One region of the Paenibacillus sp. FSL L8-0333 genome, then DNA from elsewhere that is predicted to be linked to it. Evidence: predicted binding sites of a transcription regulator. Region 1 holds the regulator's gene; each other region holds the start of a gene.
What was found. The regulator LexA, encoded in region 1, represses DNA repair genes until DNA is damaged. The targets are predictions, from matches to a motif close to CGAACATATGTTCG.
Positions count from the first base shown of each region.

Region 1 (4,351 bases):
TCAGTGAATATGGACATTGGGAAAAGGTGCATTCTTTTTTACTCTTGGGGCAAAAACAAGCCGCGTTAATTGATACGGGATTAGGTATTGATAATATAAAAAGAATAACGGATCAGTTAACGGATTTACCTATCGCTGTCATAACTACACATGTGCATGCAGATCATATTGGCAGTCACGGACAATTCGAGACAATCTATGTTCATAAAGAGGATGAGGATTGGCTGATTAACGGAATAAAAGGCTTGTCCCTTGCCCAGATTCGAAAGGATATGAGTCGAGACATCACCCTTCCTGTTCCTGAAACCTTTGATCCTAACACCTACATACCTTTTCAAGGGAAACCAACGGCTCTTTTACAAGAGGGGGATGTGCTCGACATAGGTGGGCGCGAAATAGAAATTTACCACACACCAGGTCATTCGCCAGGTCATATCAGCCTATTTGATCATGCCAACGGATATCTGTTTACAGGTGATTTATTGTATGACGTTACTCCAATCTATGCTTTTTACCCTTCGACTAGTCCGGTTGATTTAGTGGCATCCTTAGAGAAGATTACAGAAATTCCAGGGGTTACCCAAGTATATGGCTCTCATAATACGCTGGGTTTAGATCCATCTATTTTACAAGAGGTCAAAAAGGCAGTTCGTGAGTTACGTGAGCAAAAAGTAGTGGCACATGGTACGGGTATTCACCAGTTTGATGGGTTTAGTGTGCAATTTTAGGTTCTTTCTATTTCGAAATCAAATGAGAGGTATGGCGATAACAACTTAATTATTCAGATACGATTGACCTGAAGAGTGCATGCAATTGTTGTACTTGGGAGTAAGCTTCCTTGTACTGGTTGTCGGATTGTTGAATAGGCAATAAACCCGGCAAGAAGGAAATACAATACACAGGCGTTTCTTTGCTGTTCATATATATTTTAAGCGTGAGTTCTTCTATCACATTAGCTTCTTCATCAGCTTCCTTAAGGACGTTAATATCTGCACTAGTTGCAGTTGTTTTGCTGTTTTGTTGTCTTTTGGAGACTTTTGAAAGGGTAAGTGCGTTAACCACAATCTCGGATCCCATTACATTATCGAAAGAGTATAGCTTTGCTACTGCTTTTTTGTTGTTCTTCGGATTTCTGGTGCCTATTGCTAATTTTTTATTAGGTTCGTTAAGTGCGATCAAGTGAGATTGATTGGGGGGAATGAATGTTTTGGTGAAAATGATGTTAAAGGATGCAGCCGCATTAACTAGCATAGAAATATCAGATGAAGTGGATAGCGTTTTCAATTTTATAATGGCGGCACTTAGAATTAAAACAACTCCTAAAATAGCAAATAAGTACACTAAGATAATCAGCATATAATCACCTCCCAGTTATCTCATTAGACTCAAATTGTTGCTTATTGAAAGATATGCCTGAATGATCCCCACTAGTATCTTTTAAAAGGGAAATTCGTGGAATTATAGGATCGGCTTCGGAATTAGCCCAAAAAAAGCACCCGGAGAAACCTGCCGATTCTGCAAATGGCGCAAAATTGGGGGTTGCTGCAAGGGTGCTTTTTAAGGTAAGTATGTAACCTATAGAAAATTGAAGGCAGTGATATGATCGGTATAAACAATCAGCTGTTTGTATTCGATCGGAGTCCCATAACTAGCATAAGGTCTTACAGTAACGTCATTGAGGACAACAAAGTTATAGCTGAAATTTTTATCAGGGTGTTCTGCTCCCAAATAAGATATGTATTCGTCTACTATTACATCATCCATCAAAGATTTTAAATCAAATACATCCTCTTTGTTGGAGACGGCTGGAGAGACGATTCCCTGAATGCTGCCAAAAGAGGTGAGCAAATTCACTTTTTTTCCACTAGCTTGTTCATCATTTAAAAGTAAACCGGACAGCTTACCCAGTGCATCGACTTTAAAATCGACGAGGGTTCTAATTTTTGAGTTATTCAAAACTAAACACATCCTTTTCAATTTGCAATCCTGTTAACAATATTCGACATATAATCACCAAACTCCTAGTATGCTAATGAAAAAATACTTACTTATGTAATGACCCCCATTCTGTATATGGTGATTTGGGGGCTGTGACGTCCTCAGCGAATTCAATTCCTTATCGTTACTCGTGTTCCTATAGGGACGATAGCTGCGAGTGTTAACACATCCTCGTTGTACATCCGGATACAGCCGTGGGATACCTCTTTCCCAATGGAGGAAGGATCATTCGTTCCATGAATCCCGTAGTGTGGTTTAGACAGTCCCATCCAAAAGGCACCAAAGGGACCGCCTGGATTGGGTTGTTTGTTAATAATCGTGAATTCTCCCACTGGGGATTGGGTTAACATCTTACCAATGCCGACAGGGAAACCTCTAATCACAATATCATTGTCCAGAAGATATAACATTCGTTGGGTCAGATCTACAATAATTCGGTAATTTGGCATTATGCACAACACTCCTTTCTAATTAGGATATGAGCAGAACGCCTAAACGGTTATTCATAGAAAATGCCCATTTTAGCGAACGAGAACAAATGTTCGTTAGTGGTTGAGAAAGCAAAATACACAGAAAAAAGGCTGTTCCGCATTTGCGGAACAGCCTTTTATGGTAGGAGTGCATACTTAGTGGATATCTCGAAACAATCCGATGACTCTTCCGAGAATAGTTACGCGATTAAGGCGAAGAGGCTCATAAGCTGGATTCTCCGGCTGAAGCCGTATATGATCACGTTCCTTGTAAAAGGTCTTAACGGTTGCTTCATCTTCTTCAGTCATGGCTACAACGATATCTCCGTTGTCCGCTGTTTGTTGTTGGCGAACAATTACATAATCACCATTCATAATGCCAGCATCCACCATACTATCACCCATAACTGACAGCATAAATACTTTGTTGTCACCTACATAGTGAGTAGGAAGTGGGAAGTAGTCCTCGATATTCTCTGTAGCAGTGATAGGTACCCCGGCGGTAACTTTACCTACGACAGGAATCCGTGAGATGGTCTGGGCGAATTGGTGAACATTCTCTGAATCCTCTTGGCCTAGTAATTCTATTGCACGTGGCTTCGTTGGATCTCGACGAATAAGTCCCTTCTTCTCAAGCCGGTCCAAATGACCGTGAACTGTGGAGCTGGAAGCAAGGCCAACAGCTTCTCCAATTTCCCGGACGGAAGGTGGATAACCCTTGCTGCGGACTTCGCTTCGTATAAATTCCAGGATCGCCAGCTGGCGACTTGAAATCTTTGACATTGGAATCAACCCCATATAGTAATGTTTGGGAAAATTATAACATAGAACTACCGTTCGCACAAACATAAGTTCTAACTATTATAAATATTAATCTGCTAGAGTTAAAAAATGGTAGACAAATGATAATAAAATGTACCACTTGAGTCTCTCAAAAAAAAGAGAACAATTGTTCTGAAATAGTATTGAACAAAACACATGTTCGTGTTATTATGAATTCGAAAGTAAGAACAAGTGTTTGGAGGATGATAATTATGCTAAAATACAGTACATACCGCAGCATCTACGATAAGGCCCCAGTGGTTGAATCTTTAGGACATAATGACGTTGCCCGTAATTCCGCTAAGGTGAAAGAGATAACGGAACGTTTGCTAGGAGGGATGATTTCGTTGTTCCGTCAGGACTTCTTTATTAAGTTAATATTGATTATCGTGCTAGTATTTTCTGGCCTAACAGTAGTGGGAAATGTATTTGCAGGATCGACGACTATAATGAAGGAAGAGAAGCGGATTGTGGTTGAACGTGGAGATACACTATGGAGTATTGCCCTTAAGAATAAACCGGCTGATATGAAGACAGTTGTTTATATAGAAGGAATTAAACGTTCAAGTGGGATTAAGAGTAGTCAAATTAACGCTGGAGACATACTTACTTTACCTATTTATTAATTTTCTGAGAACATAATAGAATGACCATTAGAGCTTGCAGGGAGTAGACCTTGACAAGCTCTTTTTCTCATGGCAGAGTTAGAATTAATTTATAGGGGGAGGGAAAGTATTGAATATTGATGAGTTGGTCGCGCGAATTAACGAATTGGCACGCAAACAGAAGAGCGTAGGCCTTAATCAAGAGGAAGTGGCGGAACGCGCCAAGCTTCGTGAAATTTACCTGGGGAATATCCGCAATAACTTCCGAGCACAATTAAATACTATTGAAGTAGTAGATAACGATGAGCATGAACAAGGTAACAAGGGGCTTAAACATTAGCTCGCTGTTCCTTTTCATAGATATTTCAGGATGACTAGGGGGAACGCACATGGCCCGTTCTTGGGAAAGAATGGTTCAACGCAACACACAGCAAATCAACAAGCAAAGAAAGAAAC
Region 1 covers NZ_CP150186.1:3,843,104-3,847,454, reverse strand. The annotation lists gene NYE72_RS17190 (MBL fold metallo-hydrolase) at 1-728, shown strand, start outside; gene NYE72_RS17185 (hypothetical protein) at 778-1,356, opposite strand; gene NYE72_RS17180 (hypothetical protein) at 1,576-1,956, opposite strand; gene NYE72_RS17175 (L,D-transpeptidase) at 2,109-2,447, opposite strand; gene lexA (transcriptional repressor LexA) at 2,625-3,251, opposite strand; gene NYE72_RS17165 (LysM peptidoglycan-binding domain-containing protein) at 3,503-3,916, shown strand; gene NYE72_RS17160 (DUF896 domain-containing protein) at 4,026-4,235, shown strand; gene NYE72_RS17155 (hypothetical protein) at 4,285-4,351, shown strand, end outside.

Region 2 (4,351 bases), 1.3 Mb from region 1:
TGAAGTCTCATTTTCACGGCAGACTGACTAATCTGCAGAATCTTGCTGATCTCCTGGATGGGGTAGTCCTCGTAATAATAAAGATGGATTACGGTTTTATACTTCATGGGCATCGCCATAACTAACTGCAGCAGAGCCCAATCCTCGGGGCTGTCTGCCGCAATTGGCTCAGCGCTCTCCAGCTTAACCTCGCGCTTGCGCCAGCCTCTGCCCAGTAGTGTTTTACAATGATTGGTGATTACCCGGATCAGCCATGCCTTCTGATGTTCGGCATCTTTGAACTTTGGCGCTTTTTCTATTAGCTTGATGAAGGTATCCTGAGTGGCTTCTTCGGCATCTTGCCGGCTGCCTAGATGGACCAAAGCGATCCGGAAAAGCATATCTGCGTAGATTTCGTAACTCTTCATCACATGATTTCCCGGCCGGGTCATGGATCGCTGCATGATACTGTGCCCCCCTTTACCTATAACACCATTTAGGACGGCATTAGGTCACATTTTGTTCCTGAGAAAATTTCTTTGTGTTTGAGAGTAGATGATGCCTATTCATAAATTATCGCCAGAGGGTTATGGACTCAGAAGTCGTTATTTGCATATAAATAGACTTTTGAGCAGGTTCGCGGACCCCAGTGACGCTATTCCTTAAAAAGTGGGCCTTGTAAGGTGTTGCTCATGCCAATAAAGGCGATGGGGTCCGTTACACTTCGAAATGGAGGGTTATGCTACGCATAAGATCAACTGTGTCCGATAGCTGCTAAGCAGCACGCCAATATTGTCTACGCAAACGATGGTTACTTATTTAGAACAGAGGAGATCAAAAAAAACGCATTTGCCCAAGCACCAAGTGCTGACTGCTGGACAAACGCGTCTTTTTAATAGAGTGACTCCTTCACTGGAGATCCTCTTCGATATGTTTATATGTATAGCTAGGATCATTACCTTTAACAGGAGCCCTGCTGTATTGATAGATCCTTCCATTTTCTTTTCGATAAAAGTATCTTGCGTAGGGTTCGTCTGCAAAAATCACCGTGGTACTTACGAGGGGAGCTTTGGCAATCTGGGTGTATACTTTATAAAAATCTTCCTTCTTATAATTTCTCGTCTCTATTAGATAATGAATGACTTCTCTGTTCATATGATTTCGGAAGGAGTGGAGGGCTAAGGATGTTATTCCACAGATTAAAAGGATTAGAACGATGAAGATTAATTTTGTATTTTTCTTCATTAATTCCCTCCATATAGATAATTTGTATATAGTATAAGATAATATACAGGGACTATTATGTCATTCATAGATATCTTGTAAATGTACAAATAAGAAAGGAGGTAAGAATATGACGCAGGAAGAAGAGAAAATACTGGAGCTGGAGCAGCGAATTAAGGTGCTGGAAAACCAGGCAAGTCCGAGGCTGCCGGGGATGAAAATCTTATGGTTTTTAATTTGGGGTTGTGTAATACAAAAAGGCAGCAAATACCGATAGTAATCCAGGCGTAGGCGAACGAAGAATTGCCGGGACATACTATATTTGCTGCCTTTTAACTTATGAAGAATAATGATTCTCTTTTAGTCTTCTTTGGGTTCTTGCAATAAAATGGAGAAGGTCCCCGTTTCGTGATCCACCTCAATCGTCTCAATGCCCACAAAATCCGGGATTTCGGGGTGTACTGCATCTACATTATAATCCGGATGAGTCAGTAATAATTCAATTACTTTAATGGCTTCCATGTCGTTCCCCCTCACGAGAAATTCCACCATAAATGAATATGCAGAGAACTATTGCAACTAAGCTTATTATCTCCGTGATCCGTTGCGAATATGTGTCAGTCGTTCTTCGTTTCTTCCCATCACGGCCAATAATTGCCCTTGGAACACACGTCTTTGGATTTGATCAATCCGCTGTAAGGCCAGCTCGGCAGGTACTTGGAATTCTGCTGCAAGATAGGAGATGGCATCTTCCCGTTGCTCAGGCAATGTCATGCGGGAGATCATGGAGTAAGGCATCGCCGCATACAAGATAAAACGCTCTGATTCGTCCTCCTGTGCTCGCGTGAAATGCTCTGGCATCAAGGTCTGATTATCGCTGCCATGGCGAAGTAGATGACACAGTTCATGAAGAAACTCTAGCCGTTGAAGATTGGCTGGAAGGCGGTTGTCGATAAACAGGCTGTACATTCCTGCAGACGCTTCAATGCTCTTGCTTCTCACATCCAAATAATGAACCCAGATATTAAGCCGCTCTGCAATATACGATATTGAAATTTGCGAAGGCTGATGAAGATTTAATCGCTTGTATAGATCCTCCGTCCATTTCTCAAGCACAGTCATTTGATAATATGATTTCATGTTCTCCAACTTATTCACCTCGTTTAAAATCACTAATAAATCACTAATGGGATCGTATGTTCGCATAAATGCGCAAAAGAAAAGCCCGAAGGGCTATGTAGAGTAAAAAAAGTCTAAGGATACATAGGAACGTTAGTTCTCATGTACCCTTAGCATAAAGCAATTACACACTAATATCAAGTGTTTTTCCCAAATTCGGAGCAACGCTTTTGCCCAGCATTTCCACCATAGTTTGGCTCTGGGTTTCAGCCTGATTCTTGGCAATATTCATGACCTGTATCCCAACATTTTGAGCTAAGGATGCTTGGCTCATTGCCATTGATAATGCAGCTATATCCATATTGCACCTCCTTTGTGTATATCCTGTTTATCGACTGTCCGCCTTCAATTCATTAGGTGATTGGCATTTGTTTGCCAATTCGCCCAAACGGCTTATCTCCTTTTTACATATCTTGTGCTGTAGTCATTAATCATTAGGAGGAATTGAAAATGGGTATGGAACATGGTTGTGGTTGTAACGTAGGTCCGGTAGTAAGTCCAGCATCAGTAGGTCCGGTGTGTAGTCCTTGGACTTCTACAGGAGCAATCCTGGTACTTTTCATCTTGCTGGTTATCATCACTAAAGCTTGCTTATTCTAAGTTAGCTGATGTGAAGTGTAGCCCCGTCTGGCGAATGCCAGGTGGGGCTATTCTGTTGCCTGGGGATGGTCAGACAGATCGTTATTTAAACATAAATTCCACCCGGGTTCCGTCTGCATAATCCTCCAGCTGATTGCCAACCCAGCTTCCTGCCCCGCGGTTATCGCTTGGCGTTATGTATTCAATGTCGGCACCAACGCCGCCTTCCTCACACATAGCCATTGGCCATTCATCCCGGTCATATCCCTTTTTAGTAGGGATCCCTTTTAAGGACTCTTTGCGGTTCTCTTCAGCCTGCTCTCGGTTAATCGTACATGTGGCGGATTCACCTTTCGCAATGGCATCCTGAATATGCTTGGCGGTCTCAGGATAGCGGTCTGATGGGAAGGTTAGCTGAACAACACTCGAATTGGATGGAGACGAGGGGTCTGTAGGCTCTCCGTTTTGTTCAAACCAGTAACTAGCCAAAGCAAGTAATGCAACAATGATGAGACTGGAGATCCATTTTTTCACTTTCAATTCTGCTCCTCCTTTTTTGGCACTTAAAATAGTATATCTTATATCATAATTCAGTGCGATTTAATATAATTAGGTAAAATAAAGGAGGACGTAACTGGATATGGAGTACATAATTACCATTGAGGATCAGACGCTTATTACGGCTGCCGAAGATATAATTACCAGACGTTATGAATGGGGGCGTCATCATGTGGGTGCAGCGCTTCGTACTAAAACAGGAGAGATTTTTACAGCGGTACATGTGGAAGCCAGCATGGGGAGGATTACAGTCTGTGCAGAAGCGATGGTGATTGGCAAAGCGATATCCGAAGGTTATAAGGAATTTGATACGATTGTTGCGGTAAGGCATTCTGATCCAGACAGCGAGGAAAAAGAGATTAAAGTAGTCTCTCCCTGCGGCATGTGCCGAGAGTTAATTGCGGATTACGGAATAGACAGCAAGATAATTGTATCGGAGGATGACCGATTAGCTAAATATGAAATCACTGAGCTATTGCCTTTAAGGTACACGAGATAAGAAAAAAAGTAATGAGGAGCCGCTGAGCTCCTTTTTTTGTTGAGCCGTGAAATTATTCAGCAGTTCCTTATATCGTCCCAACTTATTTTACAACTTCATGTCCATTCGCTGAGTTCATGTCACTATTGTCCCCATACTATAACTTAAAAAGATTTAAAAGGATGGTGAGAATAGATGGAGCAGCGGATTATTCGTCAGATGGTTGATTCAGCATCAAGGTTCGTGGGCGATGTGCAGTGGCAGATGGCTTTTCGCAGATTACAAATGGCTCCGGCGGATTCGGGACTGTCGTCCTCGGCTCAGCTATTGCTGAATACCCTCTATTACTTGCAG
Region 2 covers NZ_CP150186.1:5,143,791-5,148,141, reverse strand. The annotation lists gene NYE72_RS23050 (sigma-70 family RNA polymerase sigma factor) at 1-443, opposite strand, end outside; gene NYE72_RS23045 (hypothetical protein) at 889-1,224, opposite strand; gene NYE72_RS23040 (hypothetical protein) at 1,334-1,480, shown strand; gene NYE72_RS23035 (hypothetical protein) at 1,564-1,725, opposite strand; gene NYE72_RS23030 (ImmA/IrrE family metallo-endopeptidase) at 1,792-2,343, opposite strand; gene NYE72_RS23025 (YjfB family protein) at 2,507-2,683, opposite strand; gene NYE72_RS23020 (hypothetical protein) at 2,833-2,982, shown strand; gene NYE72_RS23015 (NucA/NucB deoxyribonuclease domain-containing protein) at 3,064-3,495, opposite strand; gene NYE72_RS23010 (cytidine deaminase) at 3,602-4,018, shown strand; gene NYE72_RS23005 (glycosyl hydrolase) at 4,193-4,351, shown strand, end outside.
Region 2: the regulator LexA is predicted to act here: its motif matches at 2,393-2,406, upstream of NYE72_RS23030 (ImmA/IrrE family metallo-endopeptidase).

Region 3 (4,351 bases), 1.4 Mb from region 1:
ATGGACACAGCCTTTTTTGCAGAACGGTTTGCGAATTGTCTGCAACACAGAAATCGGTTCCTTCCGGGTGCGGATGCTTATCGCTTAGTTTATGGTGAAGCGGACTTTTTGCCGGGGCTTATTGTAGATCGATTCGGAGATATTTTGGTTGTGCAGCTGCTTACGCTCGGAATGGACAAGCGGCGTGCAGAAATCGTCGAAGCATTGGTGCAGGTTATGGCACCGCGCGGAATCTATGAGCGCAGTGATGTTAGTGTGCGCGAGCTTGAAGGTATGGAGCAGACAACGGGTTTGCTGTATGGGGAATGTCCACGGCATGTAACTGTGAGTGAGAATGGCCTGAAGCTGGTCGTTGATATTGAAGAAGGCCAGAAGACAGGTTACTTCTTTGACCAACGTGAGAATAGAGCTTCCATTGCTCCGCTCATGAAAGGCTGGGGAGGACGAAGCGGCATTACGCTACAGGAAATTGAAACTGAGGAGGGTTCGCTACAGACCTTGCCAGTTAATAAGAGCGGTAAACATGTAACGTTCCCTTATTGGGACGGTGCGACAGTGCTGGAATGCTTCTCACATACGGGCAGCTTCACGCTGCATGCCTGCAAGTATGGCGCGAAAAAAGTAACCTGCCTCGATGTTTCAGCGCATGCCATTGAGAGTGCCAAAGTGAATGTGGAGCTGAACGGCTTTAGCGATCGTGTTGAATTCGTAGTGGATGATGCTTTTGCATATTTACGGAATCAGGTTAAAGGACTAGAGGAACGTTCTGAACGGGCGACAGTTGCAAGTGGAACAGAGACGGCAGCAGCTGCTGCAAATCCTAAATCCGGAGGCAAAACAGCCAAAACCGACACATCCAAGCCGATGACGGCAGGTGGAGGAAGAACTTGGGATGTAGTCATCCTGGACCCTCCGGCGTTTGCCAAAACCAAAAGTGCAGTAGCTGGCGCTTGCCGTGGTTACAAGGATATCAATCTGCACGGGATGAAGCTGGTGAACGAAGGCGGCTATTTGGTTACCGCAAGCTGTTCTTACCATATGCAGCCAGATCTGTTCCTCGAAACGATTGCCGATGCAGCTAAAGATGCTGGCAAGGTGTTGAGACTTGTGGAATGGCGGGCCGCAGGCAAAGACCACCCACAAATACTTGGCGTTAACGAAGGACACTATCTGAAGTTTGCGATTTTTGAAGTGCGGAGTAAAAAATAAGCCTGAAGGTCAAAAAGGTTTACAGTGCCAAGTAACAAATAGGATAAAAGGGCTGGACGTAGGGTGGCCGTGAGTCGACTGTAAGGCAAGTAGTTGCCAACGGACTCAGATGACTCTATTTAGCGTAAACAGCCTATTATTGAATTCTTACGGACCCCAAAGGCGCTATTGCTCTTAAAACACCCGTAATGCAACACATTTTCGAAGAATAGCGTCAATGGGGTCCGAAAAGTTGCCAAAACAGCACTGAATCCACGAATAACGGCTTCTGGGTCCGTAAGTAATTAATGAAACAAGCCTAGCCGAAAATGTGCAATTTGAACGCAGAATACTAAATGGTAAACAACGAATGATGCTTATTGAATTATGATATGCGGAATGCGGATTACAAAACGATAGGCGTAGAGTGCTAATGTTGAGTGTTGAGTATTGAACGCTGAACGCTGAACGCCGAATGCCGAATGCCGAATGACGAACGCTGGATGCTGGACGCTGAACGTTGAGCACTGAACACCGAACACCGAACAGTCTAACATTGACCCTATGCTCCGACATTGGCAGCTCTAATCTAACGTTGCACATCTGGCATTAAAAACAAACTAAACACTCTAAAAAGCAAGCCGCCAAAATCCGGAGGTTTGCTTTTTTTTATTTGTACTCGTAGCTGTTATCCTTTGTAAAACATTAGAAAATACTAGCAAACACATGTTCCGATTAGTGTGGTTATGATATACTGAAGGGACGAGGAATCACTGAACTTTTTTAATTGGAGTGTAATCAATAGGTGGATATTTCACCTTGTAATTTATATATTTTCTCCGCTACGGAAGGAGTCTATCATTTATGTCGGTAACCTTTTTACTAGGCCGCTCGGGCAGTGGCAAGACAACAAAAATATGGGAATCTATCTCTTCTTCCTTAGAGAAGGAACCGCTTGGTGCGCCGATTATTATTCTTGTGCCAGAGCAAGGTTCTTTTGGAGCAGAACGGGGGCTTCTGACCGTAGGGAATGTGAAGGGAAGCCTTCGGGCGCAGACACTGAGTTTTTCGCGGCTTGCCTATCGTGTGAAGCAGGAAACTGGTGGCAGTGCAAGTCTGCCAATCAGTGATGAAGGTAAGAAAATGTTAATTTACAAAATCATCAGTCGTCGCAAAGAGGAACTGAAATTGTTCGGTGCCTCAGCAGACAGACCGGGTTTTGTGGAACGTCTGAACCAACTGCACACGGAGATGAAGCGTTGCTGTTTGGGTTCCACTGATTTAGAAGAGCAGTTGTCCGCTATGCGAGGAGCTATTGCAAGAAGTCCTATTCTTGAGGGTAAGCTGGATGATTTGCAGCTGGTATTCAGCGATTTAGAGAAGGAAATGTCACGTCTCTATATCGATGAAGAGGATCGTTTAGCAGAACTGGCTGAGCATATTCCTGATTCCTCCTACATTCGCGGGGCGGAGATTTGGGTAGATGGATTCCATGGATTTACTCCGCAGGAATTCGTAGTGCTTCGAGAATTGATGCAGCAAGCTTCGAAGCTGACCGTTTCGCTTACAATTGATCGTCCTTACCCATATGGAGATCAGTTGAATGAGCTTGAATTGTTTCACCCCACTGCGGTTACTTACATTAAACTGCGTGGAATAGCTGAAGAGCTGGGCATTGATGTGTGGGACGAGCTGCTGGAGCCAACGGTTCTTCCGCGTTTTGAAGAAAGTCCAGTACTTGCTCACCTTGAACGGGGATATGATCGCCGGAAGGCCTGGATAGGTGCGGATGAACTGGCAAGAGAGGCTATATCCATAGGCGCCGCAGTTTCGCACAGAGCAGAGGTTGAGGGAGCACTGCGCGAAATGACTAGACTGGCGCGTGATGAAGGTGCAAAATATGGCGAAATGGCTGTATTGATGCGCAATATTGGCGATTACGAGCAGCTGATCCAACCGTTGTTCCAAGATTACGGAGTGCCATTTTTTCTGGACCAGAAGGTAAATGAGCTGCATCATCCGCTAGTGGAATTTATACGTTCCGCGCTGGATGTAGTGCGTCGTCGCTGGCGTTACGAGGATGTATTCCGTTGCGTAAAGACGGAGCTTTTGCTTCCGCTAGACGGTAGTATTACACGTGAGGATATGGATGCTTTAGAAAACTATGTGCTGGCTTGTGGGATTCAAGGGTATCGCTGGACGGATGGCCGCTCATGGAAAGGTATTCCTAGCTTGTCGCTGGAAGGCGGCAGACAGATGGATGATGAACTGCTTGCTACTATGGAACGATGCCGTGCTAGTATAACAGGACCATTATTTGCTTTTGAGAAACGAATCCAGAAAAGCCGTAGCGGCCTTGAACTATGTACGGCAATGTACAAGCTGCTTGAAGAGACGGATGTTGCACGAAAGCTGGAGAAACTCAGTGTTAAGTCTATGGAGAAGGGCCAACCCGAGAAGGCTAGGGAACATAGCCAGTTGTGGGGTGCGGTACTTGATCTGCTAGATCAGATAGTAGAAATGATGGGCAATGAAAGACTTGAGTTTGAAGTGTTCACCGGAGTTCTAGAGACAGGACTTGCTGAGCTTAAAATGGGACTAGTTCCGCCCGCACTGGATCAAGTATTGGTCGGCAATATGGATCGGACTCGCCCAACGGGGGTTAAATACGCTTTTTTGCTTGGATTTAATGAAGGTGTTGTGCCTGCGCAGTTTAAGGAAGATGGAATTCTCTCGGAAGGTGAACGCTCCGTACTAGAGAATGCTGGAATGGAGCTTGCTCCCGGCGCTTCTCGTAAACTGCTGGACGAGCGGTTTCTGATCTATAATGCGCTAACGACAGGAAGCCGAAAGCTCTGGATTAGCTACGCTACAGCAGATGATGAGGGCAAAGCTCTCCTTCCCTCTGAGGTTATCCGGCATTTGCATAGAATGTTCCCAAGGGTTCAAGAGCATAGCTTGTCAGCACTTCCCCCTGCGGGACTACCGGCAGAAGTCGGAAATTCTATTCATCTCGGTTTCATTGGTCAACCAGAACAGAGTCTTCGCGCATTGATTATGCAGCTGCGGCAGTGGCGCCAGGGGACAGAAATTCCGGAGCTATGGTGGGATGTGTATAACTGGTTTACTAAGAACGAAGATCGTAAATTTCAACTGGAACGTT
Region 3 covers NZ_CP150186.1:5,270,635-5,274,985, reverse strand. The annotation lists gene NYE72_RS23590 (class I SAM-dependent rRNA methyltransferase) at 1-1,209, shown strand, start outside; gene addB (helicase-exonuclease AddAB subunit AddB) at 2,053-4,351, shown strand, end outside.
Region 3: the regulator LexA is predicted to act here: its motif matches at 1,908-1,921, upstream of addB (helicase-exonuclease AddAB subunit AddB).